3 regions of the Streptomyces sp. NPDC020898 genome follow, and region 2 is predicted to be linked to each of the others. Evidence: riboswitches for the same ligand, from Rfam matches in the RefSeq annotation. Region 2 holds a riboswitch; each other region holds the start of a gene.
What was found. A riboswitch is a leader RNA that binds a small molecule or an ion and turns the genes downstream of it on or off. The one in region 2 is predicted to bind thiamine pyrophosphate.
Positions count from the first base shown of each region.

Region 1 (10,237 bases), on a different contig from region 2:
CCGGCGCGCACGATCCTCGCGGCCGCGCCGCCGGCGCCCGAGGTGACCCACGTGATGGTCTGGGCGGAATACGGCTTCAGTTCGAATCTCCGGCTGGCCGATTTCGCGTCCGACGGGACGATCTTCGCCACCCACAAGGACGGTGAACTCCTCACCGCGGAACACGGCTTCCCGCTCCGGCTGGTGGTGCCCCACCTGTACGCCTGGAAGGGCCCCAAGTGGGTGCGTGGCATCGAGTACATGACCGCCGACCGCCGCGGCTTCTGGGAGGAGCGCGGCTATCACAACGTCGGCGACCCGTGGCGCGAGCAGCGCTACTCGTACCAGGAGGAGCCCGGGGACGGCCCCGAGCTCTGACTCCTGCATCTCAGTGGTGGTACTGGTGCACCACCGCGTGGCCCTTGCCCCGGCCGATCATCCACTTGTTGACCGGCGTGGTGATCACGAAGGCCGCGGCGAGCGCGATGGCCAGCACCCACCAGAAGCTCGCGTCCGCGAGTTCGGCGTCCATCGCTCCTGGCCAGAAGAGGATCACACCGTTGTCGATCAGCTCCATCACGGCGATGGAGAGGGTGTCCGCGGCGAGTGCGACCCGGATCGCGGCCTTCAGGCCGACGCCCGCCTTCAGGACGCCGCGCAGTGTGAGCGCGTACCCGAAGAAGAAGGCCAGCGTGATCGCCAGGATCAGCGTCGGTACGTCGCCCCAGCCGAGCGCGGTGCCGATCACCATGCCGAGCACCTCCCCGATGGCACATCCGGTGAGGCAGTGGAGGGTGGCCTGGACGGCGATGGCCCAGGTGGCGCCCGGTGTGTGCTGGTGTGCTTGCTGATGTGCGTGTGTCTCGTGGTCCATGGGTACCCCCGGTGTCACGGTTTCCTGCACTCGTGAGCAATATACCCCCCAGGGGTATTCCCGCCACCTGTGACCCCTACCCGTCCCGGAGTTTTTTCAGCCGTTCCACGTCCGCGGCGTGCCCCTCCTTGCCGCCGGGTGTCTCGATGATCAGCGGTACGCCCTCGGTCGCGGGATGTGTCATCAGCGCGCGGAAAGGGTCCTCGCCGATGTGACCCGCGCCGATGTTCGCGTGCCGGTCCTTGTGTGCGCCGACCACGTCCTTGGAGTCGTTGGCATGGATCAGTTTCAGCCGTCCCTCGCCGACCGTGTCCACGAGCAAGTCGAGGGTCTGGTGCATACCGCTGGGCCCGGTCAGATCGTGCCCGGCGGCGAAGATGTGGCAGGTGTCGAGACAGACGCCGAGCTTCGGATGGGCGTCGAGCGCCTCGAAGTACGGCCCGAAGTCCCAGGTGCGCGAGCAGAGCGAGGAACCCTGCCCGGCGGTCGACTCCAGGAGCAGAAACGGGTCGTCGTCGTGCGTGAGCTCGTCGAGCAGCGGCAGCAGATGCTCCCGTACCTGCCCGAGGGCCACGGACCGCTCCCGCCCGCCGGTCGCGCTCCCGGTGTGCACCACCACGCCCAGCGCGCCGATCTCGCGCCCGCGCCGCAGCGAGTGCCGCAGCGACTCGACCGACCGCTCGACCGTCGCCTCGGTGTGCGAGCCGAAGTTGATCAGGTACGGGGCATGGACGTACGCCGGGATCGACGCGTCGGCGCAGGCCGCGCGGAACTCCTCGTCCTGGCGGGGATTACCGACGGGCGTCGCCCAGCCGCGCGGGTTGGCGACGAAGACCTGCACGGTCTCGGCCAGGAGATCGCGGGCGTAGGACAGGCCGACGGAGTGGAGACCGCCGGCCACGGGAACATGGCCGCCGACGGGGTTGCGGAGCTGCTTGCTGGTCACCCTTTCAGGGTGTCACGCGGCGGCCCGGCCCCCGTCGGCGGATGCCGATGGCTGCTGACGTCTGTTGGTGCCTGCTGACGTCTGGCGGGGTCAGCGGATCGTGATGGTGATGGTCGACCCCTTGGCGGCCGTCGCGCCGCCGTCCACGGACTGGCTCTTCACGGTGTCCCCGAAGAGCCCGAGCAACCCACGGTCCTCGTCGACCTTGAACCCGGCCGCCTCCAGAGCCGCCTTCGCGTCGGCGACGCTGTCGCCCACCACATCCGGGACCTCGATCATCTCCGGGCCCTGGGAGACCGTCAGCGTGACCGTGTCGCCCTGCTCGGCCTGGCTGCCGCTCGCCGGTGACTGGACGGCGACCAGCCCCTGCTCGAACTCGGCCGAGGTGACGGTCTTGGTGGCGACCTCGACCTTCAGCCCTGCCTCCTCCAGCTCGGCCTGGGCGTCGGCGACGCTCGCGCCGGTGACGTCGGCGACCTCCACCGGGCTGCCCTTGCTGACGACGAGGGCGACCGCGGAACCCGCGCGCCGCTCGGTGCCGGCGTCCGGTTCCGTGCTGATCACGGCACCGCGGGCCACCTCCTCGCTGAACTCCCGGGTGACCATCCCCGGCTCCAGCCCGTTCCGCTTCAGCAGCGCCCTGGCCTTGTCGAGGCGGTAACCGCTCAACTGGGGCACCGGTACGGTCTCCGGACCCCTGGAGATGGTGAGCGTCACGGAGTCGTTGTCCCGAATGCGCTCACCGACCTTCGGGTCGGTGCTGATGACCGTGCCGCGCTCCACCGTGTCGCTGTAGGCCTTCTTGACGGTGCCGACGTCGAGCCCGGCCTTCTCCAGCCGGGCCGTGGCCTGTGCCTCGGTCTGCGACAGCACCGCCGGGACCTGCGTGAACTGCCCGGAGTTGATGTACCAGACACCGGCGCCCACACCGAGGACGAGCAGCACCGCGACGAGAACGGCGAGCGGCGCACGCCGGTTCCGGTTCCGCGGGGCGCGCCGGGAGGGCGCGAGGGGTTCAGCGGCGGCGACCGTCCCCAGCCGACTGGTCCGGTTGACCTGGTTGATCTGGTCGAACCGCCGCTCGCCGACCGGGGGTTCGTCCTCGTTGACGGGCAGGGGCCGCGGCACGGACAGCGCGCGCGGGATGACACTCGTCAGGTCCTCGGCGTTGTCGTGCCCCGAGGTGACGGCCTGCGGCGGTACGGCGTCCAACTGCTCGGCGTCGAGCGAGCCGCGCGTCTCCAGCACCTGCGAGAGCAGCGCCACGGCGTCGTACGGGCGGATGTCGGCGTTGCGCGCGGTGGCCGAGGCGACCAGCGCGTCCAGCTCGAAGGCGAGCCCCGGTACGAGGGCCGAGGGCGGCGGCACATCCTCGTGCAGGTGCTTGTAGAGCACCAGCGCGGGGGAGTCGCCGTAGTGCGGCTGGTCGCCGGTCAGCATCTCGTAGAGGACGATTCCGCACGCGTACACGTCGACCCGGGGGTCGGCGGTGCCGCTCTCGATCTGCTCGGGCGCGAGGTAGGAGACGGTGCCGAGGACGGCCCCGGTGGTGCTGGTGACCGTGTTCACGGCCCGCACGAGTCCGAAGTCGGCGACCTTGACCCGCCCGTCGTCCCCTATCAACACGTTCTCGGGCTTCATGTCGCGGTGCACGAACCCGGCCCGGTGCGCGGCACCGAGCGCGGCGAGCACCGGCTCCAGGATGTCCAGCGCGGCCCTCGGCTGCAGCGCGCCGCGCTCGCGCAGCACGTCACGCAGGGTGCACCCGGCGATGTACTCCATGGCGAGATAGACGTACGACCCGTCGGCGCCCTGGTCGAAGACCTGCACGACGTTGGGGTGCGCGAGCCGGGCCACGGACTTGGCTTCCCGGATGAACCGCTCGACGAAGGCCACGTCGGCCGCGAGCGACGGATGCATCACCTTGAGGGCGAGCACACGGTCGAGGCGGGTGTCCACGGCCCGGTAGACCGTGGCCATCCCGCCGACCGCGATCCGCGCGTCCACGCGATAGCGGCCGTCGAGCACCTGCCCGACGAGAGGGTCCTGAAGGGTCGTATCCACGCAGGTGAGTGTACGAGCCGCCGCTGACAAGGCCGCGGTTTCGGCCAGGAAAGCAGCGGTACTGAAGCCGACCTGTGACGCACGTCGCACGAGCGGGAAGCCGGCAGCCGCCGATGGCGGGGAAGCCCCACAGGAGAGCTTCACCTGTAAACGGACTGGTAACGGGTGGTGCGTGGGTGGGAGACAGAGGGCAGGGAGACGCAGGGTGCCTAGAAAGCAGGACGTTCGGGATCCAGCCGAGCGAGCCCGGCAACAGGGGACGACGCCTCAGCGAAGTGACGCCGGGGAATCCGACCCGCCCGGTAGGCCAACCGCCCCGCCTCCACCCCGCGCCGCATCCCCTCCGCCATCAACACAGGCTCCTGTGCCCGGGTGACAGCCGACGCCAGCATCACCCCCGCACACCCCAACTCCATGGCCAACGTCACATCCGACGCCGTCCCCGCCCCCGCGTCCAGAATCACCGGCACACGCGCGTGCTCCACGATCAGCTGGAAGTTGTGCGGGTTGCGGATCCCCAGCCCCGACCCGATCGGAGACCCGAGCGGCATGATCGCGGCGCACCCCACGTCCTCCAGCTTGCGAGCCAGCACAGGGTCGTCATTGGTGTACGGCAACACCGTGAACCCGTCCTCCACCAGCACCTCCGCCGCGTCCAGCAACTCGATCGGATCGGGCAGCAGCGTCCGCTCGTCGGCGATGACCTCCAGCTTCACCACGTCCGTACCGAGCGCCTCCCGGGCCAGCCGGGCCGTCAGCACGGCCTCCCCGGCGGTGAAACACCCGGCGGTGTTGGGCAGCACCCGGATGCCGAGCCGCTCCAGCACCGACAGCACGGACCCGTGCACCGAAGGATCGACGCGCCGCATCGCGACGGTCGTCAACTCCGTGCCGGAGGCCACCAGCGCCCGCTCCAGTACGTCGAGGCTGGGCGCACCCCCCGTACCCATGATCAACCGGGACGTGAAGGACGTACCGCCGAGGACAAAGGGATCGTCGGCCATGGTTCAGCCTCCTTGGACGGCGGTGAGGACCTCGACGCGGTCTCCCTCGGAGAGGCGGGTCGACGACCACTGCGCGCGCGGGACGACGGTTTCGTTGAGTGCGGCGGCCACACCGGAGGGCGCCGCGGTGAGGGACCGCACGAGCAGACCGAGAGCCGTACCCGGGACGATCTCCCGCGGCCGGCCGTTGACCAGGATGTTCACGTGACCGTTCATGCGAGCTGCTCCGTGAGTACGGCGTCGGTGCGGTCGTTCGCGCCGAACCGCCGGGGGGTGAAGGCCCGGGCCTCGTCCGGCAGTTCACCGGTGACCAGGGCATGCGCCAGGACGTCGCCGGTGACCGGCGTCAGCAGCACACCGTTGCGGTAGTGCCCGGTCGCCAGCAGCAGCCCCGGCAGTTCCGTGGGGCCGAGCAGCGGAGCGTTGTCGGGGGACCCGGGGCGCAGTCCGGCCCGCGTCTCCGTCAACGGCAACTCGGTGATCCCCGGGACGAGTTCGTGGGCGTCGCGCAGCAACTCGTACACGCCCCCCGCCGTGACCGTCGTGTCCCAGCCCAGCTCCTCGCTGGTCGCCCCGACGACCAGCTCACCGTTCTCGCGCGGCACCAGATAGACCTGGCTGCCGCGCACCACGGCCCGCACCGTCCGGCTCAGGAACGGCGCGTACCGCTTCGGCACGGTGAGCCGCAGCACCTGCCCCTTCACGGGCCGTACGGGCGGCAGTACGGCCTCAGGGACCCCTGCGAGCCGCCCGCTGAGGCTGCCGCCGGCCAGCACGATCGAACCGGCCGCCAGTTCGTCACCGTCCGAGACCGTGACCGACACGGCCCGCCCCCGCCGTACGTTGAGCCGCTCCGCCCAGGCCGGGCGCAGCACCACCCCGGCCCGTTCGCAGGCGGTGAGCAGCGCCCCGGCCAGCCGCCGCGGATCGATCTGGTGGTCGCCGTCCACCCGCAGCCCCCCGCGCACGCCCGGCGCGAGCATCGGCTCCAGGCGCCGGCATTCGCGCCCCGAGAGCCACTCCGATGTCAGGCCCGACCGGTGCTGCAGGGCGTGCAGTTCGCGCAGCAGGGCGCGGTCGTCGGCGTCGAGCGCGACGGCGAGCGTGCCGCAGCGGCGGTAGCCGAGGTCGTGACCGGTCAGCTCGGTGAGTTCGGCGACGAAGTCCGGATAGCGGCGGGCCGACTCCAGGTTCAGCCCCAGCAGGGTCTGCTCACCGTGGTGCAGCTCTGTGACGGCGGCCAGCATTCCGGCCGCCACCTGTGCGGCCCCGCCGCCCGGCGCGGGATCCACGACGGTCGTGGTGAACCCGCGCTGTGCGGCCCGCCAGGCCGTCACGAGCCCGATGACTCCGCCCCCGACGACCAGGACGTCTGAGGTGTGCGTACACGACATGGGCGTCCAGCCCCTCCCTTCGCCGGCATGACCCGGATCAGGTTCGTACGGTCGGAGGCCGCCAGCCTCCCTCTCAGCCCGGTGCGCCGGACTCCCGCGAGTGCTTACGCTGGTCAGCCTAGCTCGCAGAGCAACGCCCATGTAAGGGAGCCTTCGCCCGTGCCCCGTTCGCTCGACGGTCTCGTCCTCGCCCCGGTCGCGGACCAGGCCCCAGGCCAGGTGGGCACCCGCACCCGGTTCACGTACCACGAGAAGGACGGCGAGATCTGGGCCGAGTACACGGGCGGGGACGTCGTACGCGGGCATCTCGTCGGTACGCGGGAAGGTGACCGTCTCGATTTCCGGTACGTGCAGCTGAAGCACGACGGGACGACGTCCTCGGGCCACTGCGTGTCGCAGGTGCTCGAACTGCCGGACGGGCGGGTGCGGTTGGCGGAGACCTGGGAGTGGGAGTCGCAGCCGGGCAGCGGGACGAGCGTGGTGGAACAAGTGGGTGTGCAGTAGGTCACCGACCGCGCCCACTGACTGACAATTTGTCAGTTGTCTATGGTGATCGGGTGAGCGAGCAGACGCGGGAGACGCGGGACCGAGACGTGTCGCAGCCGCGGCGGGCAGTCGTCGTGGGTGCGGGCATGGCCGGGGTACAGACCGCGGTGGCCCTGCGGGAGCAGGGCTTCTCCGGCAGCGTGACGCTGATCGGAGCCGAACCCCATCAGCCGTACGACCGGCCGCCGCTGTCCAAGGCCGTCCTGCTCGGCACGGCGGAGGGCTCCGCCTTCGACATCGACTTCGAGGCCCTCGACATCGAACTGCTGCTCGGGCGTGAGGTGTTGGGTGTCCGCCCCGGCGAGCACGAGCTGGACACCGCGGACGGGCCCGTCCCGTACGACGCCCTGGTCCTCGCGACCGGCGCCGAACCGATCCGGCTGCCGGGCACCGAAGGCGTACCCGGTGTGCATCTGCTGCGCACCCTCGACGACGCCGAACGGCTGCGGCCCGTACTCGCGCGCCAGCACGACATCGTGGTCGTCGGGGCCGGCTGGATCGGCGCGGAGTTCGCCACGGCCGCGCGCGAGGCCGGCTGCGCGGTCACCGTGGTCGAGGCCGCCGACCGGCCGCTCGTGGGCGCCCTGCCCGCCGAGGTGGCCGCGCCGATGGCCGCCTGGTACGCCGACAGCGGCGCCTCGCTGCGCACCCGCGCGCGCGTGATGCGCGTCGAGCCCGGCGCGGTGGTGCTCGACGACGGCTCGCGGCTGCCCGCGGGCGCCGTCGTCGTCGGCATCGGGGCCCGCCCCGCCACGTCCTGGCTGACGAACTCGGGGATCGCCCTGGGTACCCACCGGGAGATCGTCGCCGACGACCACCTGCGCACCTCCGCGGCGGACGTGTACGCGGTCGGCGACTGTGCCTCCTTCCCTTCGGGAAGGTACGGCCGGCGCCTTCTGGTCCACCACTGGGACAACGCGCTCCAGGGGCCCCGTACGGTCGCCGCGAACATCATCGGAGAGGCCCCGGCGGCCTACGACCCGGTCCCGTACTTCTGGTCGGAGCAGTTCGGCCGCTTCGTCCAGTACGTCGGCGACCACGGGTCCGCCGACGCCACCCTGTGGCGCGGCGATCCGTCCGGCCCCGCCTGGACGGTCTGCTGGCTGCGGGAGGGCCGTCTGGTCGCCCTGCTGGCCGTGGGCAGGCCCCGGGACCTGGCCCAGGGCCGCCGTCTGATCGAGGCGGGCACCCTGATGGACCCCGCGATCCTGGCGGATCCGTCCCGGCCCCTGAAGGCGGCCACGGCCTAGCGCGACCGGGGTCGGGCGGCACGGCGACGGCGCAGGTGGCAGGGGCCCGGCTTCCGACTGTCAGTGCGGGATGGCAGGCTTGTGCCGTGACCCAGATTGACGCAAAGATCGACGCTCTCGTACCTGCCTGGCTGACCCTCCCCGACATCGCGGAAATGCTCGATATCGAGGTGACCCGCGTTCGGCAGCTGGTCAGGGAGGGCCAGGTGATCGCCGTACGCCGTGGTGAGAACCGCGCACTGCACGTCCCCGCCGCTTTCATCGACGCGGCCGAGCAGAAGGTCGTCAAGGGCCTCACCGGCACCCTGACGCTCCTGAGGGACGACGGTTTCTCCGACGAGGAGATGCTCGAGTGGCTCTTCACTCCCGACCCGAGCCTGCCCGGCACGCCCGCGCAGGCCCTCAGTGAGAATCGCGGCACGGAGGTGAAGCGCCGCGCCCAGGCGCTCGCCGTCTGAATCTGAACAGCCGCTCGGTGTGCGGACCACGCGGTCCGCGCGCCGCCACACAGGGGCGCGCCCGGGGAGAACACCCCGGGGCGCGCCCAGGGGGACACACGTATGCCCGAGACGACCGACATCGTGCTGCCCGGGGCGACCGCCGAGGCGGGCAGCGCCCGTGCCCGGCTCGCCGACGCCCGGGTCTATCTCTGCACGGACGCCCGCAGGCGCCAGGGCGACCTTGCCGAGTTCCTGGACGCCGTCCTGGCCGGCGGGGTCGACATCGTGCAACTGCGGGACAAAGGCATGGAGGCCGCCGAGGAACTGGACCACCTCCAGGTCTTCGCCGACGCCTGTGCCCGGCACGGCAGGCTCCTCGCGGTCAACGACCGCGCGGACGTCGCCCACGCGGCCGGTGCCGACGTACTGCACCTCGGTCAGGGCGACCTCCCCGTCCCGGCGGCCCGCGCGATCCTGGGCCCGGACGTGCTCGTCGGCCGTTCCACGCATGCCGGGCCTGAGGCCGCGGCGGCGGCCGTCCAGGAGGGGGCCGACTACTTCTGCACGGGCCCCTGCTGGCCGACCCCCACCAAGCCCGGCCGCCACGCGCCGGGTCTCGACCTGGTCCGGTACACGGCAGGGCTCGCCACCGAGCGCCCCTGGTTCGCCATCGGCGGCATCGACCTGGACAACCTGGACGAGGTGCTGACGGCGGGCGCCCGCCGGGTCGTCGTCGTACGGGCGATCACGGAGGCGGACGACCCGGGCGCGGCGGCGACGGAGTTCGCCAGGCGGCTACGGTCCATGTAGGTGTCCGAGGGATGGACAACAAGTCGACAATCCGGGCAAATTTCCACCATCCGGTTGGGGGACCGCCGCCCCCTGACTAACCTGCGGGTATGGCCCTCGGAACCGCGTCCACCAGGACTGACCGTGCACGCACTGTGCGTGACATGCTCGCGTCCGGCAAGACCACGTACTCCTTCGAGTTCTCGGCCCCGAAGACCCCCAAGGGTGAGCGGAACCTGTGGAACGCGCTCAGAAGGGTCGAGGCGGTCGCGCCGGACTTCGTCTCCGTGACGTACGGCGCCGGCGGTTCGACGCGCGCGGGCACGGTCAAGGAGACCCAGCAGATCGTCTCCGACACCACGCTCACCCCGGTCGCCCACCTCACCGCGGTCAACCACTCCATCGCCGAACTGCGCAACATCATCGGCCAGTACGCCGACGCGGGCATCCGCAACATCCTGGCCGTGCGCGGCGACCCGCCCGGCGATCCGATGGGCGACTGGGTACCGCACCCGAGCGGCCTGACGTACGCCGCCGAACTCGTCCGTCTCATCAAGGAGTCGGGCGACTTCTGCGTAGGCGTCGCGGCCTTCCCCGAGACGCACCCGCGCTCGCCCGACGAGGACACGGACGTCGCGCACTTCGTCGACAAGTGCCGCGCCGGCGCCGACTACGCGATCACGCAGATGTTCTTCCACCCGGAGTCGTATCTGCGGCTGCGTGACGCGGTCGTGGCGGCGGGCTGTCCGACCCCGGTCATCCCCGAGGTGATGCCCGTGACCAGCGTGCGGATGCTGGAACGGTTGCCGCAGCTCAGCAACGCGGCCATCCCCTCCGCTCTGAAAGAGCGGATCCTCACAGCCAAAGACGACGCGGCGGCTGTACGCTCCATTGGCATCGAGTTCGCCACGGAGTTCTGCGCGCGACTGCTGGCCGAGGGAATCCCCGGAC
Region 1 is NZ_JBIRRV010000001.1:295,506-305,742, reverse strand. It holds gene ACH4TV_RS01380 (sulfite oxidase-like oxidoreductase) at 1-357, shown strand, start outside; gene ACH4TV_RS01375 (DUF4396 domain-containing protein) at 368-853, opposite strand; gene ACH4TV_RS01370 (deoxyribonuclease IV) at 930-1,799, opposite strand; gene pknB (Stk1 family PASTA domain-containing Ser/Thr kinase) at 1,890-3,863, opposite strand; gene ACH4TV_RS01360 (thiazole synthase) at 4,073-4,867, opposite strand; gene thiS (sulfur carrier protein ThiS) at 4,871-5,071, opposite strand; gene thiO (glycine oxidase ThiO) at 5,080-6,261, opposite strand; TPP riboswitch at 6,259-6,369, opposite strand; gene ACH4TV_RS01345 (hypothetical protein) at 6,421-6,765, shown strand; gene ACH4TV_RS01340 (NAD(P)/FAD-dependent oxidoreductase) at 6,819-8,057, shown strand; gene ACH4TV_RS01335 (Rv2175c family DNA-binding protein) at 8,144-8,515, shown strand; gene thiE (thiamine phosphate synthase) at 8,618-9,307, shown strand; gene metF (methylenetetrahydrofolate reductase [NAD(P)H]) at 9,397-10,237, shown strand, end outside.
Region 1: another riboswitch for thiamine pyrophosphate. It lies ahead of thiO (glycine oxidase ThiO); the one in region 2 lies ahead of ACH4TV_RS28775 (thiamine ABC transporter substrate binding subunit).

Region 2 (10,237 bases):
CAGGAACCCAACCTCACCAGCACCGACCCGCACCCCCTCCCCGCCCCCCGCCCGACCCCCCGAGAGCTCCCCTGGGGTATCGCGGTGCTGGCCGCGGGCCTCGCCGTGGAGGCGTACGCCGGCCGGGACACCACCGCCACCGGCCTCGCCATGCCCGGCGGAGCCACCGGCAGCCCCGCCGCCGTACTGGTCGGCTGGACCCTCACCGCCCTGGGCCTCGCCCTCGCCGGCCCCGGCCTCACCCACCTCTGCGGACGCCTGCTCCAGGCCGTCCGCCCCGGCGCCCTCCGCCTCCTGGCCGGCCGCGTCCTCATGGAGGAGGCGACCCGCATCGGCCGCCCGCTGGGCGTCGTCTGCGCGGTGGCGTCGGGCGCGTACGCCATGATCGTGCTCTACGACGACGCTGCCGACGACCCGTCCCTCGGCCCCCTGACCACTCTGGGTGCCCTGGTCGTGGCGGGCGCCACCGTCGCCGCGCTCCTCACGGCCGCCGCGGAGGCCAGACACGCCCGCGCGGACACCACGGCGGCCCTGCTCCGCCTGGGCGCCCCGGCCACGACGCTGCGCACCGCCGCCGCCCTGCGCGCGGGCGCCCTCCTCGCCCTGTTCGCCCCGCTGACCCTCGTGATCGCGGAGCTGGCCGCCCTGCCGCTGGCCGCCTGAAAACCCGTACGAAAAAAGTCCGCACCCGCCGATGAGTTCCGCGCCGCCCCGGCGTCTACCCCTCGAACAGCACGCATCCGATGGGAGATACTCCGATGACCTCGCCGACGTACCAGCAGATGATCTTCGTGAACCTGCCCGTGAACGACCTCGACGCCTCGAAGAAGTTCTTCACGGAACTCGGCTACACGATCAACCCGCAGTTCACCGACGAGAACGCGGCGTCCGTCGTGATCAGCGACAGCGTCGTCGCGATGCTGCTCAAGAAGCCGTTCTACGCGACCTTCACCAAGAAGGAGATCGCGGACGCGACGCAGACCAGCGAGGTGATGATCGCGCTGAGCGCCGAGAGCCGCGAGAAGGTCGACGAGCTGGTCGACAGGGCGCTCGCCATCGGCGGCTCACCGGCGGGCGAGACCCAGGACCACGGCTTCATGTACGGCCGCTCCTTCGACGACCTCGACGGTCACCACTGGGAGGTGGCCTGGATGGACCCGGCAGCGATCCAGGGCTGAACCGGGCCGTGTCACGGGCCGTGCTTACATGGGCGGGTGCAGACGAGCCCCGCCCATGCGGCCCACCACGACGACCGTGAGATCGAGACGCTCCAGGAGTTCGACGCGACCGTCTCGGCGCGCGGCACCCTCGCCGGATTCCGCGTCCAGGCCGTCGATCTGACGGACCGTACGAAAGAACTGCTGGCCAGCGACACCGCGGGCGCCGTCTTCCTCGGCTGCCCGATGCGTGAGGACGCGGCGGCGAAGATCCGTACGGACGGCGCCCTGGTCTTCCCGCCCGTCCCGGACCTGCCCTTCGACCCGTACCGCGGCCATCTCTACTCGCCGCACGAGCTGTTCGCCGGGCTCGACAAGGGGTACGAGCGGACGCCCGACGCCCTCGCGTACGCCTGGTTCCAGCTCACCAAGGCCGACGGCGACATCTTCGCCTCGATGCTGCGCTCGGTCCACGACGACGCCATCTCCGACGCCCTCGACGAACTCCTGTACGGGACGCGGGTGGTGGGGGTGATGGGCGGGCACGCGATGGCCCGCGGGACCGAGGCGTACGCCGGTGCCGCGCGCCTGGGGCGCGAGCTGACGCGCGCGGGGTTCACGGTGGCCACGGGCGGCGGGCCGGGCGCGATGGAGGCGGCGAACCTCGGGGCGTACGCGGCCCCCTTCGAGGACGCCATGCTCGACAAGGCGTGCGAACTCCTCGCCGGGGCACCGTCGTTCGCGCCCTCGATCACCGACTGGGCGCGCGCCGCCTTCGAGGTCCGCTCGCGCTGGCCCAAGGGCGGCAGTTCGGTCGGCATCCCGACCTGGTTCTACGGGCACGAGCCGCCGAACGCCTTCGCCTCGCACATCGCCAAGTACTTCGCCAACGCCACCCGCGAGGACGGCCTGTTGGCCCGCTCGAACGCGGGGATCGTCTTCCTGCCGGGCGCCGCCGGGACCGTACAGGAGATCTTCGACAACGCGACTCCGAACTACTACGAGTCGCGCGGCGAGCCCACACCGATGGTGCTGGTGAACCGGGCGCACTGGACCGAACGGCTGCCCGCCTGGCCACTGCTCCAAGCTCTCGCGCGCGAGCGGGCGATGGAGGACCGTATCGCCCTCGTCGACCGGATCGAAGACGCTCCGGAGGCCTTGAAACGCCTCGCCGGTTAACGGGTAGGCAAAACCAATGCCTGGAACCTGCATACAGATTGACAGCCCTTACGCCGCGCTTATAAACCTGTGATTCTCCTGGGAGTGACGAGGTGATGAGGTCTCATCACTCCCTCCACCCCCCTCAGTTGTGCATCCCGCGAAGGGCAATCGTGTCCATATCTCGCCGTACCGCACGTTCTGTGCGCATTCTCGGTGTTGCGTCCGCTTCGGCCGCGCTCGCCCTGGGCGTCGCCGGCAACGCGTTCGCCTGCAACATCAGTGAGTTCTCCGCCGCCGCCAAGTGCGACGGCGAAAAGGGTGTCATCAGCGTCACCGACAAGGACCCGTCGGGCACCCCCGCCACGGTCACCGTGTTCCTGGGCGAAAAGCTCATCGGCACCCAGGACGTCGTGGGCACCCGCGAGGGCGTCACCGTCGACTTCTCGGAGGACTGGGCGCCGAACGCGACGTACCGCGTTCACATCAAGGCCGGCAACCAGGTCGACGAGGACATCAAGCCGGATCTGACCACCCCGGGCGAGGCCTGCAAGACGGAGCCGACCCCGACCCCAACGCCCACCCCGCCGGTGTCGGAGACCCCGACCCCCTCGGAGCCCGCCACGCCGACCCCGTCGGCATCGGAGCCCGAGGAGTCCGCCACCCCGACCCCGTCGGCGCCGGAGAGCACCCCGGCTGCCCCGGCGGACAGCGTTCCCACCCCCGCGGGCGGCAGCTCCAACCTCGCCGAGACCGGCGCCAGCTCGAACACCGGTGTGATCGCCGGTATCGCGGCTGCCCTGGTCGCCGTCGGTGGCGGCGCTGTCTTCTTCGGCATGCGCCGTCGTGGAACGGCCGGCAACCGCTGACGTTCCGCTCCACCCGCTGTCCCGCAGTACGTTGTGGCCCGCCCCGGTATCAAGGGGCGGGCCACTCCGCTGTCACCTGTCACCTGTCACCTGTCACCCGAAGGTGGCCCTCTCCAGCCAGAACTCCAGCAGCTCCCGGTCCCCGAGGACTTCCAACCGGGAGCTGTCCAGGGGCAGTCGGCGGTAGAAGGCGAGCATGACGTCGGTGAGCGGGCCGCGCAGGGCGACCGTCGCCTTCTCGTGGCCACGACGCCATACGAGGACGTCCTCCGTCAGCTCGACGAGCCACTCGGCGTTCAGCTCGGGGGCGGTGTCCGTGGCATGCAGATGAATACTGCGACCGGGCCCGCGCAGTTCCACCGCAGCGTCGTGCGGCTCGGTCCGCTGCACGAACTCGACGATCTGCAGCCACTCGTCGATCGCGTCGGCGGCGATGTCGGCCGCGACCTCGTACGGCAGCCCGGCGGCGAGGGTCGCGTCCGCGCGGTGGACGGTGATCTCGTGGGCCATCCGGCGCGCCCAGAACCCCGACGTGTGGATCCCGGCCCACGCCCACACCGCGGTGTCCGGCCCGGCCTCACGCAGCGCACCGACGACCAGCTCACCGGTCTCGGCCAGCCAGGCGTCCAACGCGGCGGCATCACCCTGGACATCGGGACCGCCGCCCAGGGGCACCGCTTCCTCGTCGACGTCCCCCTCGGCCCGCGTGCGCACCAGCATGTCCACCCACCGCAGCGCACCACCCGTGTGCCGCACCAGCTGCTCCAGCGACCACTCGGGACAGGTAGGCACGGTCGCGGACAGATCGGCACCGGAGGTCACGACAGTCCTCAACTGCCCCACCTGGTGGGCGATTTCATCGCAATAGCGGTCATGTTCGAGCGTCATCATGCCCCGAACCCTAAGGCCGCACCATCACCCCAGGCCCGGGATTTTCAGCGCGACAGCGGAACCTCTCAACCACCGGCGGCATCTTCAGCCCGTCCGGCGTTCGAGGACGAGACCCGTCCGGCCCCAGCTTCTCTCCCACCCACCAGCCCCCGCCGCTTCTCCAGCCCAGGCCCCCGCCTCTCAGCCCGTCCGGCGTTCGAGGACAAGGCCCGTCCGGCCCCAGCTTCTCTCCCACCCACCAGCCCCCGCCGCTTCTCCAGCCCAGGCCCCCGCCTCTCAGCCCGTCCGGCGTTTGAGGACGAGCGCGTCCAGCGCGAAAGGGGGGTCTGGGGGCGCAGCCCCCATGGATGGGACGGGTAGGGGCGGCGGGGGCGAAAACAGCCGACCCCTCACCCCAGCACGACAACTTCCGCCGCATCGAAGGCGACCCCGACCTCATCCCCCGACTCCGGCGCCTCCCGCAGCGCACACGCCGCCTCCAGCCGAGGCGCATCCTCCGGCTGAAGCTGCACGGCGACATGCGTACCCCGGAAGGTACGCGCGGCCACGGAGCAGCGCAGGCCCTCGTCGGCAGGCACCAGACGCACACCGGCGGGCCGTACGAGCAGCGTGCGCACCCCCTGCACGGCGCCCTCAGGAACCGGCACCTTGCCCCAGGGCGTGTCCGCGACCTGCCCGCTCACCGTCGCCCCGACGACATTGTCGAAGCCGAGAAACCGCGCCACGAACTCATCAACAGGCCGCTGCCAGACCTCGAGCGGCGTACCGGACTGGGCGATCCGCCCGTCGCGCATCACGATCACCCGGTCGGCGAGGGCGAAGGCCTCGCCCTGGTCGTGGGTCACGGCGAGCACGGTGGTGCCCAACCGCCCGAAGAGTTCCCGGAGTTCGACGACGAGCCGCTCGCGCAGCGAGCGGTCCAGCTGGCCGAGCGGCTCATCGAGCATCAGCAGCCGGGGGCGGGGCGCGAGAGCGCGGGCCAGGGCGACGCGCTGCTGCTCCCCGCCGGACAGCGCGGCGACGGCCCGCCCAGCGGCCCCCGGCAACCCAACCAACTCCAGCAACTCCCGCACACGCACGTCCTGTTGAGCCCTGGACACGCGGTGCATACGCAGCCCGAAGGCGACGTTGCCACCAACGTCCCGCTGGGGGAACAGCTGGTGGTCCTGGAACATCAGACCGACCTCGCGCTTGTGCGCCGGCACACCGGAGAGATCCCGGCCGTCGAGCAACACCCGCCCCGCGTCCAGGGGTTGGAGTCCCGCAACCGCCCGCAGCAGCGTCGACTTGCCGCTGCCGCTCGGCCCCAGCACGCACACGATCTCGTGCTCGTCGACATCGAGACCGACATCGTCGAGCACGGCCCGCGGCCCGAACCGTACGGTCGCGCCTTCGAGACTGAGCATGGTCAGAACTCCCCCGTCCGGTCGGTCCGCAGCCGCTCCAGCACCAGCAGGGCCACCGCACACACCACCATCAAGATCGTCGAAAGGGCCATCGCCTGGCCGTAGTTGAGGTCACCCGGGCGCCCGAGCAGCCGGGCCACCGCGACCGGCAGGGTCGGATTGTCGGGCCGGGCGATGAACACGGTCGCCCCGAACTCACCGAGCGACACGGCGAACGCGAACCCGGCCGCGACCAGCAGCGCCCGCCGCACGATCGGCAGATCGACCTCACGCCACACCCGCCAGGGCGAGGCCCCGAGCACGGCCGCCGCCTCCCTGAGCCGCCCGTCCACGGCCCGCAGCACCGGCAGCATGGTCCGCACGACGAACGGCACCCCGACCAGCGCCTGCGCCAGCGGTACGAGGATCCAGCTGCTCCGCAGATCCAGCGGCGGCTCGTCGAGCGCGATGAGGAACCCGAACCCGACGGTCACCGCCGACACCCCGAGCGGCAGCATCAACAGCGCGTCGAACCCCCGTACGATCCGCCCGGCATCGCGCCGGGTGAGTGCCACGGCGGCCAGCGACCCGACGACGACGGCGATGCCGGTGGCGGCGACGGCGTACTGGAGCGAGTTCCCGATCGCGGCGATCGGCGCCACCAGGAAGATCCCGGAGTCGTCGCTGGTGAGCGCCCTGTAGTAACCAAGGCCGGCACCCCCGGGCGTACCGAACGACCGCTGCACGAGCACGCCGAGCGGCAGCACGAGCAGCAGGGCGATACTCGCCAGCACCCCACCCAAGAGCGCCCATTGCCCCCGGCCGCGCGGCCGGCGCGCTGTCGTCTCCGGCGCCACGAGCCGCAGGGCGCTCTCCCGCCGCCGTACCGTCCCGGCGTGCACGGCGAGGATCGCGCCCACGGCCACGAACTGGACGATCGTCAGGACGGCGGCCGTCCCGAGGTCGAAGATCTCCGAGGTCTGGCGGTAGATCTCCACTTCGAGGGTGGCGAAGGTCGGCCCGCCGAGGATCTGCACCACCCCGAAGGACGTGAACGTGAAGAGGAAGACCATGAGCGCGGCGGCGGCGACAGCGGGCCCGAGGGCGGGCAGGGTGACCCGCCGCCAGGCCGCGAACCGCGAGGCGCCGAGCATCCGCGCGGCCTCCTCCTGCCGCGGATCGAGCTGCGCCCACAGCCCTCCAACGGTCCGTACGACGACGGCGTAGTTGAAGAAGACATGCGCGAGCAGGATCGCCCACACGGTCGTGTCCAGCCGTATGCCCCACAGCTCGTCGAGCAGCCCGCCGCGCCCGACCAGCGCCAGGAACGCCGTACCGACGACGACCGTCGGCAGCACGAACGGCACGGTCACCACGGCCCGCAGAATCTGCTTGCCCCTGAAATCGAAGCGCGCGAAGACATACGCGCCGGGGAGCGCGATCAGCAGCGTGAGCACGGTCGACGCGAGCGCCTGCCAGGTGGTGAACCAGAGGACGTGCCGGATGCCGGAGTCCCCGAGCACCTCCCCCACCTGCCCGAACCGCCAGACCCCGTCGACGTGGAGACCGCGCGCGACGATCGCGGCGACGGGGTAGGCGAAGAAGAGCGCGAAGAAGACGACGGGCAGCACGAGCAGGGCGCCCCGCAGAGCAGCGCCCTTCCCGCGCGCGGCCACATCGGCCGCTTCGCCTGCTTCCGCTCCTGCGGCTACTTCAGTACGAGCGATGTCCACGCCTTGACCCACTGGTCACGGTGTTCGGCGATCTTCGCGGGGTCCATGGTCTCGGGGTCCTTGGCCTGCGGCCCGAACTCGGTGAACTCGGCGGGCACCTGGGCACCCTCCCGCACGGGGTACACGAACATGTTCAGCGGCATGTCCTCCTGGAAGGTCTTGCCGACAAGGAAGTCGAGCAGCGCCTTGCCGCCCGTGCCGTTCTTGGCGTTGCTCAGTAGCCCGGCGTACTCGACCTGCCGGAAGCAGGTGCCGGTGGCGACCCCCGTCGGGGCGGTGGCCGGCTTCGGGTCGGCGAAGATCACCTCGGCGGGCGGCGAGGAGGCGTACGAGACGACGAGCGGCCGGTCGCCCTTGGCCTTCTTACCGCCGGCCGACCCGGAGAACTCCTCGTTGTAGGCCTGCTCCCACCCGTCGACGACCTTCACGCCGTTGGCCTTGAGCTTCGTCCAGTAGTCGACCCAGCCGTCGTCGCCGTACTTGGCGGCGCTCCCGAGCAGGAACCCGAGCCCGGGAGAGGAGGTGGAGGCGTTCTCGGTGACCAGCAGATTTTTGTACGCGGGCTTGATCAGATCGTCGAGGGACTCGGGCGGGGTCAGCTTGTGCTCGCTGAACCAGGCCTTGTCGTAGTTGACGCAGATGTCACCGGTGTCGATCGGCGTGACCCGGTGCTTGTCCTGGTCAGCCCGGTACGCGGGCAGGATCGCGCCGGCGTCCTTCACCTCGTACGGCTGGAAAAGCCCGTTGTCGAGCGCGCGGGAGAGCAGGGTGTTGTCGACGCCGAAGAAGACGTCGCCCTGCGGGTTGTCCTTGGTCAGGATCGCCTTGTTGACGGCCTGCCCGGCGTCGCCGTCCTTGAGGACCTTGACGGTGTACCCGGACTGCTTCTCGAAGGCGGCGAGGACGCCCTTCGAGACGGCCCACGAGTCATGGCTGATGAGGGTGACTGTCTTGGACTCGGCAGCCGAGCCGCTGCCCCCGCCGTCCTCGGACCCGCACGCGGTCAGCGTGACAAGGCCGAGCCCGACGGCCACGGCCGTGACCTGCCTGGTGATGCTCACTGGAATTTTCCTCCTGGGATGACCAGGAAGAGACGCGGCCCTGCCCGCGACCCGACGGACGGGTCCCGGGCAGGGCGCAACAGCAAGAGTGATGACCGAACTTCCTACCCAGAATGACCTGGGCGAGGTTCAGAGGGTCTGCGGCCCACCAATGTGATCTGGCTGCCGCACTCTCAGCGCTGTGGCGCTCCCCTGTCGGAATATGAAGATATGTATGTACGGCGTAAGACTACCGCTCGGTGGCCGCGAGCTGCCCGCACGCCCCGTCGATCTCCTGCCCCCGGGTGTCCCGAACGGTGACGGGCACCCCGTGGGCGGCGATCGCCTCGACGAACGCCTTCTCGTCCTCGGGCCGCGAGGCGGTCCACTTCGACCCCGGAGTCGGGTTCAGCGGAATCAGGTTGACGTGCACAGGCTTGCCCTTGAGCAGCCGCCCGAGCCGGTCCCCACGCCAGGCCTGGTCGTTGATGTCCCGGATCAGCGCGTACTCGATGGACAGCCGGCGCCCCGACCGGGCCGCGTACTCCCACCCTGCGTCGAGAACCTCCCGCACCTTCCACCGCGTGTTGACGGGCACGAGGGTGTCGCGCAGCTCGTCGTCGGGGGCGTGCAGGGAGATGGCGAGGCGGCACTTGAAGCCCTCGTCGGAGAACCGGTGGATGGCCGGTACCAGTCCGACGGTCGAGACGGTGATCCCACGCTGCGACAGCCCGAGCCCGTCCGGCTCGGGGTCAGTCAGCGCGCGGATGGCACCGACGACCCGCTTGTAGTTGGCGAGGGGCTCGCCCATGCCCATGAACACGATGTTGGAGAGACGCGCAGGACCGCCAGGAATCTCGCCGTCCCTCAGCGCCCGCATGCCATCGACAATCTGATGCACGATCTCGGCGGTGGACAGATTCCGGTCCAGCCCCGCCTGCCCGGTCGCGCAGAACGGGCAGTTCATCCCGCAGCCGGCCTGCGAGCTGATGCACATGGTCACCCGGTCCGGGTACCGCATGAGCACCGACTCGACGAGCGTCCCGTCGACCATCCGCCACAGCGTCTTACGCGTGGTCTCCTGGTCGGTCGACAGATGACGGACGACCGTCATCAGCTCCGGAAGCAGCGCCTCCTGGAGCTTGCCGCGCGAGGCGGCCGGAATGTCCGTCCACTCGGCCGGATCGTGCGCGAACCGCGCGAAGTAGTGCTGCGAGAGCTGCTTGGCACGAAACGGCTTCTCACCGATCGCGGCAACCGCCTCTTTACGCTCAGCGGGCGTGAGATCGGCGAGATGCCGCGGCGGCTTCTGAGCTCCGCGCGGGGCGACGAATGTGAGTTCTCCGGGCTTAGGCATGGCTGTACCAGTGTCGCAGATCGAATCGTGTGACCTGGTGCGCGAGCCGGGGTGGGTGGTCGTCGTTGGTCGTCTCTGGTCGTCATGGGCCCCCTCGGACGGCCCACAGGCGGCCCGCACGCCATAGTCGGAGGGTGCGTCTGTGCTGGTAGAGCCCGTGCAAGTTCTACCGGTCGGGTACAGCTTGTCCGACTCTACGAGACGGGCCGCTGGACAGACGGACCGCCCATGGGCCGGCCCTCAGTCAGGCGGGGTGCGCGCACGGCGGTGAACGGTGGCGTCCCGCTGAGTGGTGTAGCCGGTCGTGGCTCGGGAACGCGCGGGTGACGGTGGCCTCTGCCGCCCACGCGATCCGCTACTGGATGACCTCGTAGATCTCCTTGTAGCCGGATACCGCGTTGCTGTTGAGCGTATCGATCAGTGACTGGGCGTTGGGATCCACGAAGGAAGCTCGCTCCATGGAGAAGTACTGGTCGAGGCTGTCGAATTCCCATTGGCAGACGACCGTATCCATGGGACCGGCGTAGTCGACGTAGATTCGCCGGTTCGCGTACCCGGCCTCCTCAAACATCTTGGTGAGGGTCTTGAACGCCGCCACGATCTCCGGCGCCTTCCCGCGTTCAGCTTGGTAGACCTCGCGCATCATG
Region 2 is NZ_JBIRRV010000010.1:38,668-48,904, forward strand. It holds gene ACH4TV_RS28740 (hypothetical protein) at 1-663, shown strand, start outside; gene ACH4TV_RS28745 (VOC family protein) at 759-1,178, shown strand; gene ACH4TV_RS28750 (LOG family protein) at 1,215-2,336, shown strand; gene ACH4TV_RS28755 (LAETG motif-containing sortase-dependent surface protein) at 2,489-3,184, shown strand; gene ACH4TV_RS28760 (maleylpyruvate isomerase N-terminal domain-containing protein) at 3,278-4,075, opposite strand; gene ACH4TV_RS28765 (ABC transporter ATP-binding protein) at 4,465-5,481, opposite strand; gene ACH4TV_RS28770 (ABC transporter permease) at 5,484-7,193, opposite strand; gene ACH4TV_RS28775 (thiamine ABC transporter substrate binding subunit) at 7,169-8,254, opposite strand; TPP riboswitch at 8,338-8,458, opposite strand; gene rlmN (23S rRNA (adenine(2503)-C(2))-methyltransferase RlmN) at 8,484-9,590, opposite strand; gene ACH4TV_RS28785 (hypothetical protein) at 9,946-10,237, opposite strand, start outside.

Region 3 (10,237 bases), on a different contig from region 2:
AGGGGTGCGAGGCCCCCGCCGGGCCTGCTCCCGGCCCTAGCATCGAAGGCGGAACATCGAATGTCCCGGCACGAGCGAAGGGCACAGGCCCCGGCGGATGCGACGGGCGGAGAAGTGAGGAAAAGGCGATGCGAGAGATCTTCGCGGGAATGCCGTGGTGGGTGAAGTGGGTCGCGGTGCCGGTCATCGCCCTCGTCGTGTTCGGCGGGCTGATAGCCACGGTCGTGGGCTTCGTCATCGGCCTGCTCTTCAAGGCGCTGGTCTTCGTCGCCCTGGTCGGTGGACTGATCTACGTCGTACGGAAGTTCATGTCGACTTCGTCGTCGCGCAGCGACTGGTGAGCGCGGCGGGGTGATCGGCGTACGGGGCCGGTAGGTGGGGCGGTGCGGGCGCCGGTAACAGGAATCGCCGGTTCCCTCGGGCGGGGGAAGTTTCCCGTACGGGCCGTCTGAGTGCGGTGACAGGCGGTTAGAGTCCGGAATTCGACGCGGGGACCGCCCCCGTGGACGGCGTTTCCCCTCCTCCCGTGTTCCTCCGCACGGGCAGCCCCCTCGCCTTCGAGAGTGACCCTCGACATGGTCGACACCGCATCCGCGGAACCACAGGCTCCACCCGTACAGCGACGGCCCGAGCAGCGGACCGCGCCTTCCCCGGGGACTCGCGTCCGGCCCGACGAGAGACCCTCGTCAGCACCCCTGCCCGAGCGCGTATCGGCACCTGGCCCCGTGGTCGTACCGCCTGCTGAACCGCACGCCACGGCGACCCTCATCGGCTCCGTACAGCGTGCGATGCATCTGCTGGAGTCCGTTGCCGCGCACGAGCACGGCGCCCCGGCCAAACAGCTGGCCCGCGAGACCGGCCTCGCGCTCCCGACCGCCTACCACCTGCTGCGCACGCTCGTCTTCGAGGGCTATCTGCGGCGCGAGAAGGGGCTGTTCTTCCTCGGTGAGGCTGCCGAGCGCCTGGGCAGCAGCGGAGCGAGGCAGAAGCGCCGCAGCACGGTGGTGGACGCCCTCGCGCACTGGCGGGACGTGATCGGCGTACCCGTGTACTACGCGGTGTACCGCGAGGGTGAGATCGAGGTCATGTGCGTCTCCGACACCCCCGACAACCCGGCGGTCGAGGAGTGGGCGGCCTTCCGCGAGACCGGACACGCGCATGCCGTCGGACAGTGTCTGCTCTCGCAGTTGGACGAGCAGGGTCGTCGGGACCATCTCGACCGCCACCCCGTACAGGCGGTTACGCCCTACACGGTGCGTGACGACCACGCGTTGCTGCGGCGTCTCGACCGGATGCGGCGAATGGAACTGGTCGTGGAACGGCAGGAGTACGCGCTGGGGACGGTCTGTGCGGCGATTCCGATCACCGTCGGCTCAACGGCCGGAACTTTGGCCATTTCTCTTCCTTCCCACCAAGCCGATCGACTGCTAAGAGCGGCACAGCAGCTGCAGGCAGAGGTCGGAAGACTGCTGGGGTCGCTCGCGATCTCTATCAGTATCTGAAAACTCACTCCTTGTGATCTGCCGTGTACTTTCAGCAAGATGCCAGCAGTATCAGAGCGATGATTCCAGGCCAGTCCACGGCAAGTGACGGGGTAGGCGATGCGCGAGTCGGTCCAGGCAGAAGTCATGATGAGCTTTCTTGTCTCGGAGGAGCTCTCCTTCCGTATTCCGGTGGAGTTGCGCTACGAGACCTGTGATCCCTATGCCGTCCGGCTGACCTTCCATCTGCCCGGCGACGCCCCTGTGACCTGGGCCTTCGGGCGCGAGCTGCTGATCGACGGCGTGGGGCGGCCATGCGGGGACGGAGATGTGCGAATCTCACCCGCCGACACCGATGTGCTGGGCGAGGTACTGATCCGGCTTCAGGTCGGCGGCGACCAGGCGCTGTTCCGCTCCGGTGCGGCGCCGCTGGTGGCGTTCCTCGACCGCACGGACAAGCTGGTGCCGCTGGGGCAGGAGCGTGCCCTCGCCGATTTCGACGCCCATCTCGACGAGGCGCTGGTCCGCATCCTGGCGGAGGAGCAGAGCGCGGGCTGAGCAGATCCGCGCCGGAGCGCGGCGGTGGTGTAACGCTTCTCCTCCTCGACCGGAGGAGAAGCGCCACACCGTACTGCGGCGGAGTCGCCGAGCCGGTCTGGCCCAGCTGCCGTCAGTGCTTGCGGCGTCGGCCCTTCCCACCCCGGGCCGGTACCGGCTGGGCCCCTGCCCCTGTCTCCGCCGCGACCGTCCCTGTTCCGGACCCGGTTCCTGCTGCCGGTCCCGCCTTTGAGGTCAGTGGTGCCGAGCCCGGGCGGTCGGCCGAGACCATCAGGGCCGCCAGGGCCGTGGTCACCGGGACCGACGCGACCAGGCCGATCGAGCCCACCAGCGTCCGGACGATCTCCGCCGCGACGAGTTCGCTGTTGGCGACCGTACCGACGCTGCTCTGCGCGATCGAGAAGAGCAGCAGCAGCGGCAGGGCGGCGCCCGCGTAGGCGAGGACGAGAGTGTTGACGACGGATGCGATGTGGTCGCGACCGATACGGATGCCGGCGCGGTACAGGCCGCGCCAGCCCATCGTGGGATTGGCCTCGTGCAGCTCCCAGACCGCCGATGTCTGCGTCACCGTCACATCGTCGAGGACACCGAGCGAACCGATGATGACGCCCGCGAGCAGCAGACCGCTCATGTCGATGGACGGGTACAAGCCATGGATCAGACCGGTGTTGTCGTCCGTGTTGCCGGTCAGCGCGGCCCAGCCGATGAACAGTGAGCCGAGGACGCCGATCAGCACCAGCGAGATCAGGGTGCCGAGCACCGCCACCGACGTACGGGCCGACAGGCCATGGCACATGTAGAGCGCGATCAGCATGATGGCGCTCGCTCCGATCACTGCCACGACCAGCGGATTCGAGCCCTGGAGAATCGCCGGCAGGATGAAGAGGGTCAGCACCATGAAACTGGCGGCCAGCGCGACCAGCGCCATCACACCGCGCAGGCGTCCGACGGCCACGACGGCGAGCGCGAAGATGCCGGCGAGCAGGGCCAAGGGGAGCCTGCGGTTCACGTCGGTGACCGAGTACTGCAGGTCCCTCGGAGCGGAGGGCTCGTAGGCGACCACGACCTTCTGATCCTGGTGCAACTGCCGTGACTGGTCGGGCTGGACGATCTCCGTGAAGGTACGGCCCTTGTCGTCACCGGTGTCGACGCGGATCGTCGCCCTCTTGCAGTCGCCGGTCGCCTGCTGCTGCGCCGAGGAGCCCTCGGCGGTGGACGTGTCGCCGGTCGGGGTGCCCCCCGAGGCGTTGACGGACTTGCAGTCCACCGCGACGACCTTGGTGACCGTGGCCTCCTGGGTCTGCCGGTCGAAGCCGACGCCGGTGCGCTCGTGGCCCGGGGCGCCCCCGGGCCACAGCACCACGAGCCCGACCACGACCGCTGCGGCGAACGGGATCAGAATCGCCCCGATGATCTTCCGCAGATGGCGAGAGGCCGGGGCGGCCGGGCCATGGCTGTGACTGTGGCCGTGCGACTGACCGTGGCCGTCGTCGGATCCGTGGGCGTCATCGGGTCCGGGGCCGTGCCCGCCCCCCTGCCCGCCACCCGCTCCGGGTCCGCGTCCACCGCTGGAACCGCCGCCGGGTCCGCCGCTGTACCTGTCGCCCGGGCCGTTCCCGTGTCCATGGCCGGCGCCTTGCCCCGGGACGGATCCGTGGTCGTGCCCACCGCCACCGCCCGTGCCGGGACCAGGACCTGGTCCGTCACCGGATACGGGAAAGGGGTCGAACTGACCGGTTCCGGGCCCCTCGGCTCCGAACCCCGGGCCCTGGTCGCCCGGGCCCGTGCGGCCGCCCTGACCCGCACCCGCTCCGGGCCCGTAGCCGCGATCGATCCTCCGCCCGGGCCCGTACCCGGGACTGCCACTCGGTCCGGTCGCCCCGCCGGCCCCGCCTGTTCCTGCGCCGGGCCGGGACACGCCACCGAGGCCGCCGGGGCCATCGCCGGACCGGAGCCCGCGTTCCTGGCCGGTGCCGCCGCCGTTTCCGCTGTCCTGCCCGGAGCCGTGTCCGGCACCGCTTCGGCGCGGTGGCTCGGAGGGCGGGTACGGGGGTCCTTGCGTCGTGGTCACCGCCCGATCATCGCAAGAACGACAGGGGCCCTCTGTTCACCTCGCCCAAATTGGCGCTAGCGTGGAGGCACCTTTGCACACGCGGGAGCTCGGAGCACCGGGCTGAGAGGGCGCTGACCTCCGTCTTTGCCATGTTTCACGTGGAACACGTGAAACGAGTGATGTTTCACATGAAACATCGGCAGACGGATTCCGCTGCGTCGACCGCTGAACCTGTTACCGGGTAATGCCGGCGTAGGGAGTAGGTCTCATGACCATCAAGGACACACGCACGCCTGCCTCCAGCCAGGACGAACAGCCCCCTCAGGGCGAACAGTCCCAGGAGGCCGGGAAGTCCATCGGCTGGCACAAGGGGTACGTCGACGGCTCGCGCCCCGACCTGCGGGTGCCGGTCCGTCAGGTGCATCTCACGAACGGGAAGTCGGTCACCCTGTACGACACCTCGGGCCCGTACACCGATCCGCTGGTCGACACCGACGTCCGCAGGGGGCTGGCGCCGCTGCGCGAGAACTGGATCATCGCCCGCGGCGACACCGAGGAGTACGCGGGCCGGCCTCTCCGCCCGGAGGACGACGGGATCAAGCACACCTCGCCGCGCGGCGGGCTCAGGAACCTCGACGCGGTGTTCCCGGGACGGCCCCGGCAGCCGCGCCGGAGCCGGGACGGACAGGCGGTGACGCAACTCGCGTACGCCCGCCGCGGGGAGATCACGCCCGAGATGGAGTTCGTGGCCGTCCGGGAGAACGTCGACCCCGAGGTGGTCCGTGAGGAGATCGCCGCCGGGCGTGCGGTGCTGCCCGCCAACGTCAACCACCCGGAGATCGAGCCGATGATCATCGGCAAACGGTTCCTGGTGAAGGTCAACGCCAACATCGGCAACTCCGCGGTCACTTCCTCCATCGAGGAAGAGGTCGAGAAGATGACCTGGGCGACGCGCTGGGGCGCCGACACGGTCATGGACCTGTCCACCGGCCGCAACATCCACACCACCCGCGAATGGGTACTGCGCAACTCCCCCGTTCCCATCGGCACGGTGCCGCTCTACCAGGCGTTGGAGAAGGTGGACGGCAGGGCCGAGGAACTGACCTGGGACATCTACAAGGACACGGTCGTCGAGCAGGCCGAGCAGGGCGTGGACTACATGACGGTCCACGCGGGCGTCCGCCTGGCGTACGTACCGCTCACCGCGAACCGCAAGACCGGCATCGTCTCGCGCGGCGGCTCGATCATGGCGGCGTGGTGCCTGGCGCACCACAAGGAGTCGTTCCTGTACGAGAACTTCGAAGAACTGTGCGAAATCCTCGCCACGTACGACGTCACGTACTCGCTCGGCGACGGCCTGCGGCCCGGCTCGATCGCGGACGCCAACGACGAGGCACAGTTCGCCGAGTTGAGGACGCTCGGGGAACTCAACACGATCGCGAAGCGTTTCCATGTACAGACGATGATCGAAGGCCCGGGACATGTCCCGATGCACAAGATCAAGGAGAACATCGACCTACAGCAGGAGATCTGCGATGAAGCTCCGTTCTATACGCTCGGCCCGCTGACGACGGACGTCGCGCCTGCGTACGACCACATCACTTCCGGTATCGGTGCCGCGATGATCGCCTGGTGGGGCACGGCCATGCTCTGCTACGTCACGCCCAAGGAGCACCTGGGCCTGCCCAACCGTGACGACGTCAAGACCGGCGTCATCACCTACAAGATCGCCGCCCACGCAGCCGACCTCGCCAAGGGGCACCCAGGTGCGCAGGAATGGGATGACGCGCTCTCTGACGCCCGCTTCGAGTTCCGGTGGGAGGACCAGTTCAACCTGGCCCTCGACCCGGACACGGCCCGCCAGTTCCACGACGAGACCCTGCCTGCCGAGCCCGCCAAGACGGCCCACTTCTGCTCGATGTGCGGGCCGAAGTTCTGCTCGATGAAGATCTCGCAGGACATCCGACGCGAGCACGGCAGCACGCCGGTGGAGATCGAGCAGGGCATGGCGCAGAAGTCGAAGGAGTTCGCGGCGGCCGGCAACCGGGTGTATCTGCCGATCGCGGACTGAGGCGCCCTCCGGCGCCGGTCGATGACGGTGGCCGGTCCGTGGCGGTTCGCGTCTCCGAGGGGGAGCGGGTTCCGGGTCGTTCGCAGGGCGTCTCGGAGACGCGGGCGGTCACGGGTGGGCAGGGAGGATCGCGGAGGGTTCCGGTGCGAGCGGTAACGGAAGGGACAAGAACCCCCGTTCCTTGATCGTTCCTCTCTAACCTCCGTGCCATGGGCGGAATCGACGTGGGCAATGGCGTGGTGGGAGCCGTACTCGGCATCGTGTTCGCGACGCTGTTCCAACAGCCGTTGCAGGATGCCTGGTTCCGGCTGCGGAAACGGTGGGGCAGCGCGGTGCGGGGGCTGCGCAGGCGGGAGGAGAGCAGCCCGGCCTGGCGGTCGTTCTCCCTCGGGCCCCTGCACACCTCCGCCCTGATCGTCGAAGGGGACGGTGACGTGCCGATCGCCCCCGAGGACGTGCATGTGCATGTGCTCGACCAGGAGGTCACGCTCCCCGAGGACATGGCCGGCTGGCGGGACGAGATCGAGGTGGAGAGCGAGCGGCTGCGGGTGGAGGGCCGGACGCCCGTGTGGAACGGCCCGCGCTACGCGGTCGAGTCGCTCGGCATCTCCCGTACGGCCCTGGCCGAGCATCCGGAGGTCCACATACGTCTGAAGTCCACCGACTACTACACGTTCCTCGCCGCGCAGCAGCTCGACCGCCGTCTCCCGGACGGTACGACACCCCGTAGCCGCTATCTCGACCCGGACGATCCGCTCGCCGCACCGGCGTTCCTCCAGTGCAGCTTCGCGGTCAACGTCGCCGTGGTGACCGCTGACGAGCTGCTGGTCGTCACCCGTCGCAGCGAGCGGGTCAGGATGGCGCCGGGGGTGTGGAACTCGTCCGTCAACGAAGGGATGTCACGGCACATAGATTCCGCCGGCCGCAATGCGCCGGACCTCCACGCGGTGGCTCGCCGTGGGATGCGTGAGGAACTGTCGCTGGAGTCCCACGAGTACTCGCTCGTCCTGCTCGCCTTCGTGCTGGACGTGGAACGGCGCCACTGGAGCGCCCACTTCTACGCCCGCCTCAAGGAGCTCACCAGCGAGGGGCTCCGGGACCGGATGAGCCGGGGCGTCGCCGACCGCTGGGAACACCAGACGATCGACTACGTGCCGTTCCGCCCGGCAGAAGTCGCCAGGTTCCTGTTGCACGCGGACCGGATCCACCGGTGGGCGCCGCTCGCACCGGCTCTGTTCCACCTGGCCCTGGTCCACGTCCACGGCCGTACGCCGGTCGAACGCGCAGAGGCCCAGGTGGTCAGGCGGCTCTAGCCGCCCGTTCCACCTGAGTCCCATGTGCCGCCCCGCGTCCGTAACGGCGGGGCGGGGTGTCATTCCGGCGGGTGGTCGGGGCCTCCGAAGTCCGGGCTGCTGAAGTCCGGGCTGGTGTAGCTGGGGCGGTGGCCGGTTGAGGCGTTGTCGTCGGGGCTGCTGAAACCGGGCCGGTTGTAGCCGAGGTGAGGCATACGGCCGGTGGTGGGTTCCGGGGTCGGTTTGCGGCTGGCGGCCGACGAATCGGAGTGGGCGAGGGCCTCGCGGAGGAACGGCAGGATGCCGCGCTCCAGCAGGGCCTCGCGCCAGACTTCCCTGGCTTGGGCCACTTCCCCGGTCAGTTCGCCGTACGCCCCGGCCTCCTCCGCGTCCGGGCTGTTGCGCAGGGCGGTGAGCAGCAGGCCGACTGCGGCGACGAATATCGCTGCCGCGGTCACCGCACCGAACACCCATCCGGTGGTGAGCATGGTCTGGGCGAACGCCGGCTCGGGGTCGAGCATCTTGAGGATGTAGCCCACGAGCAGGAAGATCGCCGCTGCCGTGCCGGCGAGAACCGGAGCCAGGACCGCCACGACGGCGACGGCGCCCGCCCCGGTGGTCTCGACGGCGGTCTCACCCATGGTGGTCGCGAACCCCACCGCGCTCGTGCCCGGCTCGGTGGAACCGGATTCGCGGACGGACGACGGGGCGGACGGCGCCGGGTGGCGCATTTCGTCGCGGACCTTCACATAGTGCTGGTATTCGGCCGCCGCGGCGACCGTGATGAGCGCGGTGGCGTTGAGCGCCATGGTCCGCAGTTGTTCGGGGTTCAGCCGCTGACCGACGGCGGCCAGTTCCGGGCGGTGTGGGGCGGAGCGCAGCGCCTCATCGAGGATCCGCTCGTATTCCTGGCGGTCCTCGCTCAGCAGGTGCTGCGGAACGCTGTTCATGTGCATCCCCCGATGCTCCGTAGGGCTTGGGGCTCGGCATGCTGACGAGCCGTCGGGCAGAAACGGAGGGGAGCCTGCTACGGATAAGCCGATGGTAGAGCGGCGAAGGTGTGCGGTGACAGGGGGTTTGAAGAAAATGCCGTGTGACTGTCCCCCGTCGGGTGCTGTCCCTCGTCGCAGGACGCCTGCCCGGGGAGGGCTCGGATATCCCTCAGAGATCCAGCGGAAGTTCCTGGACCAGCAGTTTTCCGGCCATGGTCACGCCGCCGTCCATCGCGATGGCGAGTCCGTCGGCGTAGACATGCGGATGTTCGATGTTCGGACCGGAGTTGTCCTCGCCGTCGTCCTCGGCGCCGACATCGCCCACCAGATACGGGATGGGGCTGTGGCCGTGGACGATGCGGGTGCCGCCGTACATGTCGAGGAGGGAGCGAACGGCCTCGGCACCGCCCTCGTCGCGGAAGGAGAAGCGCTTGGTGAACTTGCGGAACAGATCCCACACCTCGTCCGCGTCGTTGCGCGTGATCGTCTCGCGGACGGTGTCGTTGACCGCCTCGATCGAGTCGCCGTAGTCGAGGTAGGCGGTGGTGTCCGAGTGCACGAGGAGGTGGCCGTCGACCTCCTCGATCGCGTCGAGGCGGGCCATCCACTGGAGATGGTGGTCCTGGAGCCGGTCCATGTCGGTCTTCTGGCCGCCGTTCAGCAGCCAGGCCGCCTGGAAGGTGGCCGTGCCCGCGCCCGAGTTGACGGGCGTGTCACCGAACCGCTTGGCGCCAAGGAGCAGCAGCTCGTGGTTGCCCATGAGGGCCTTGCAGTAGCCGCCGGCCGCGGCTGCCTCGGCGGACAGCCGCATGACCAGGTCGATGACGCCGATGCCGTCCGGGCCGCGATCGGTGAAGTCGCCGAGGAACCAGAGCCGGGCGGTGCCCGCGGACCAGTTGCTCTCGCTGTCGATCAGGCCCTGTTCCTGGAGTGCGCCCACCAGTTCGGCGAGGTAGCCGTGGACGTCCCCGACGACGAACAGAGGTCCCGGGCCGTCGGCGGCCGGGGCGGCGGGGTCGACGGTCACCTGAAGCGTGTCACCGCGGTTGATGACGGGCAGGTCCCGCTGCGTGGGCGTGTACCCGTCGGGGTACTCCTCCACGTCCGCCAGGGCCTCCGCGCCCGACGCGCCCGCCGAGGTCTCCCGAGCCTCCGGGACCTCGGTGCCGTGCGCGTACGGACCGGTCTCATGGACGTACGCGGGCACCCGGAAGTCGCGCAACGTCGCCGTGCGCGTCACCTCGGGTCCCTGACCGGCCCCCTGAGTCATCGACCCCTCCACCATCGCGCCGCATCTGCACCGCATCGGACTGCCTGGTCGCAGCGGCCCGCGGTGTCGTGGGCCCATCATAGGAATGCGGATCGCGCCATGTGATGACCCAGGGGTGGTGAATCGGCGAAGGGGCCCAGTTCACCGCGGCTTTCGCCCCGATTCGGAGGGGCTTTCCCGTACGGGACCCGCCCCGGACTCCCCTGATTCGTACGATCAACGCATCCACGCCAACACCCACACCCACCCGCGAACCGTTCCGACGCCGGTGCCCCGCATTCCTGAACCCTGAACGGGGTCGGGCTCCCGTTCCCCCTGCGGGGCCGACCCCTCGTACGGCCCCGCCCTCCGGGAACCCGCCCCGCGCAGGCCCGGTCACCCTTCCTCGGGCGATCGGGGAGGACTGACCGTCGTACGCGGCGGACGGCGCTGCGAGGACGTCCGCACGATCAGTTCCGTCGGTATCACCTGCTCGACCGGCAGGTCCGAATCGAGGTTCTCGATGGCGTCGATCAGGAGC
Region 3 is NZ_JBIRRV010000004.1:251,050-261,286, reverse strand. It holds gene ACH4TV_RS15580 (DUF5326 family protein) at 129-341, shown strand; gene ACH4TV_RS15575 (IclR family transcriptional regulator C-terminal domain-containing protein) at 576-1,502, shown strand; gene ACH4TV_RS15570 (SsgA family sporulation/cell division regulator) at 1,602-2,039, shown strand; gene ACH4TV_RS15565 (YibE/F family protein) at 2,152-3,873, opposite strand; TPP riboswitch at 4,182-4,368, shown strand; gene thiC (phosphomethylpyrimidine synthase ThiC) at 4,361-6,163, shown strand; gene ACH4TV_RS15555 (hypothetical protein) at 6,373-7,476, shown strand; gene ACH4TV_RS15550 (hypothetical protein) at 7,536-8,411, opposite strand; gene ACH4TV_RS15545 (metallophosphoesterase) at 8,617-9,717, opposite strand; gene ACH4TV_RS15540 (LacI family DNA-binding transcriptional regulator) at 10,093-10,237, opposite strand, start outside.
Region 3: another riboswitch for thiamine pyrophosphate. It lies ahead of thiC (phosphomethylpyrimidine synthase ThiC); the one in region 2 lies ahead of ACH4TV_RS28775 (thiamine ABC transporter substrate binding subunit).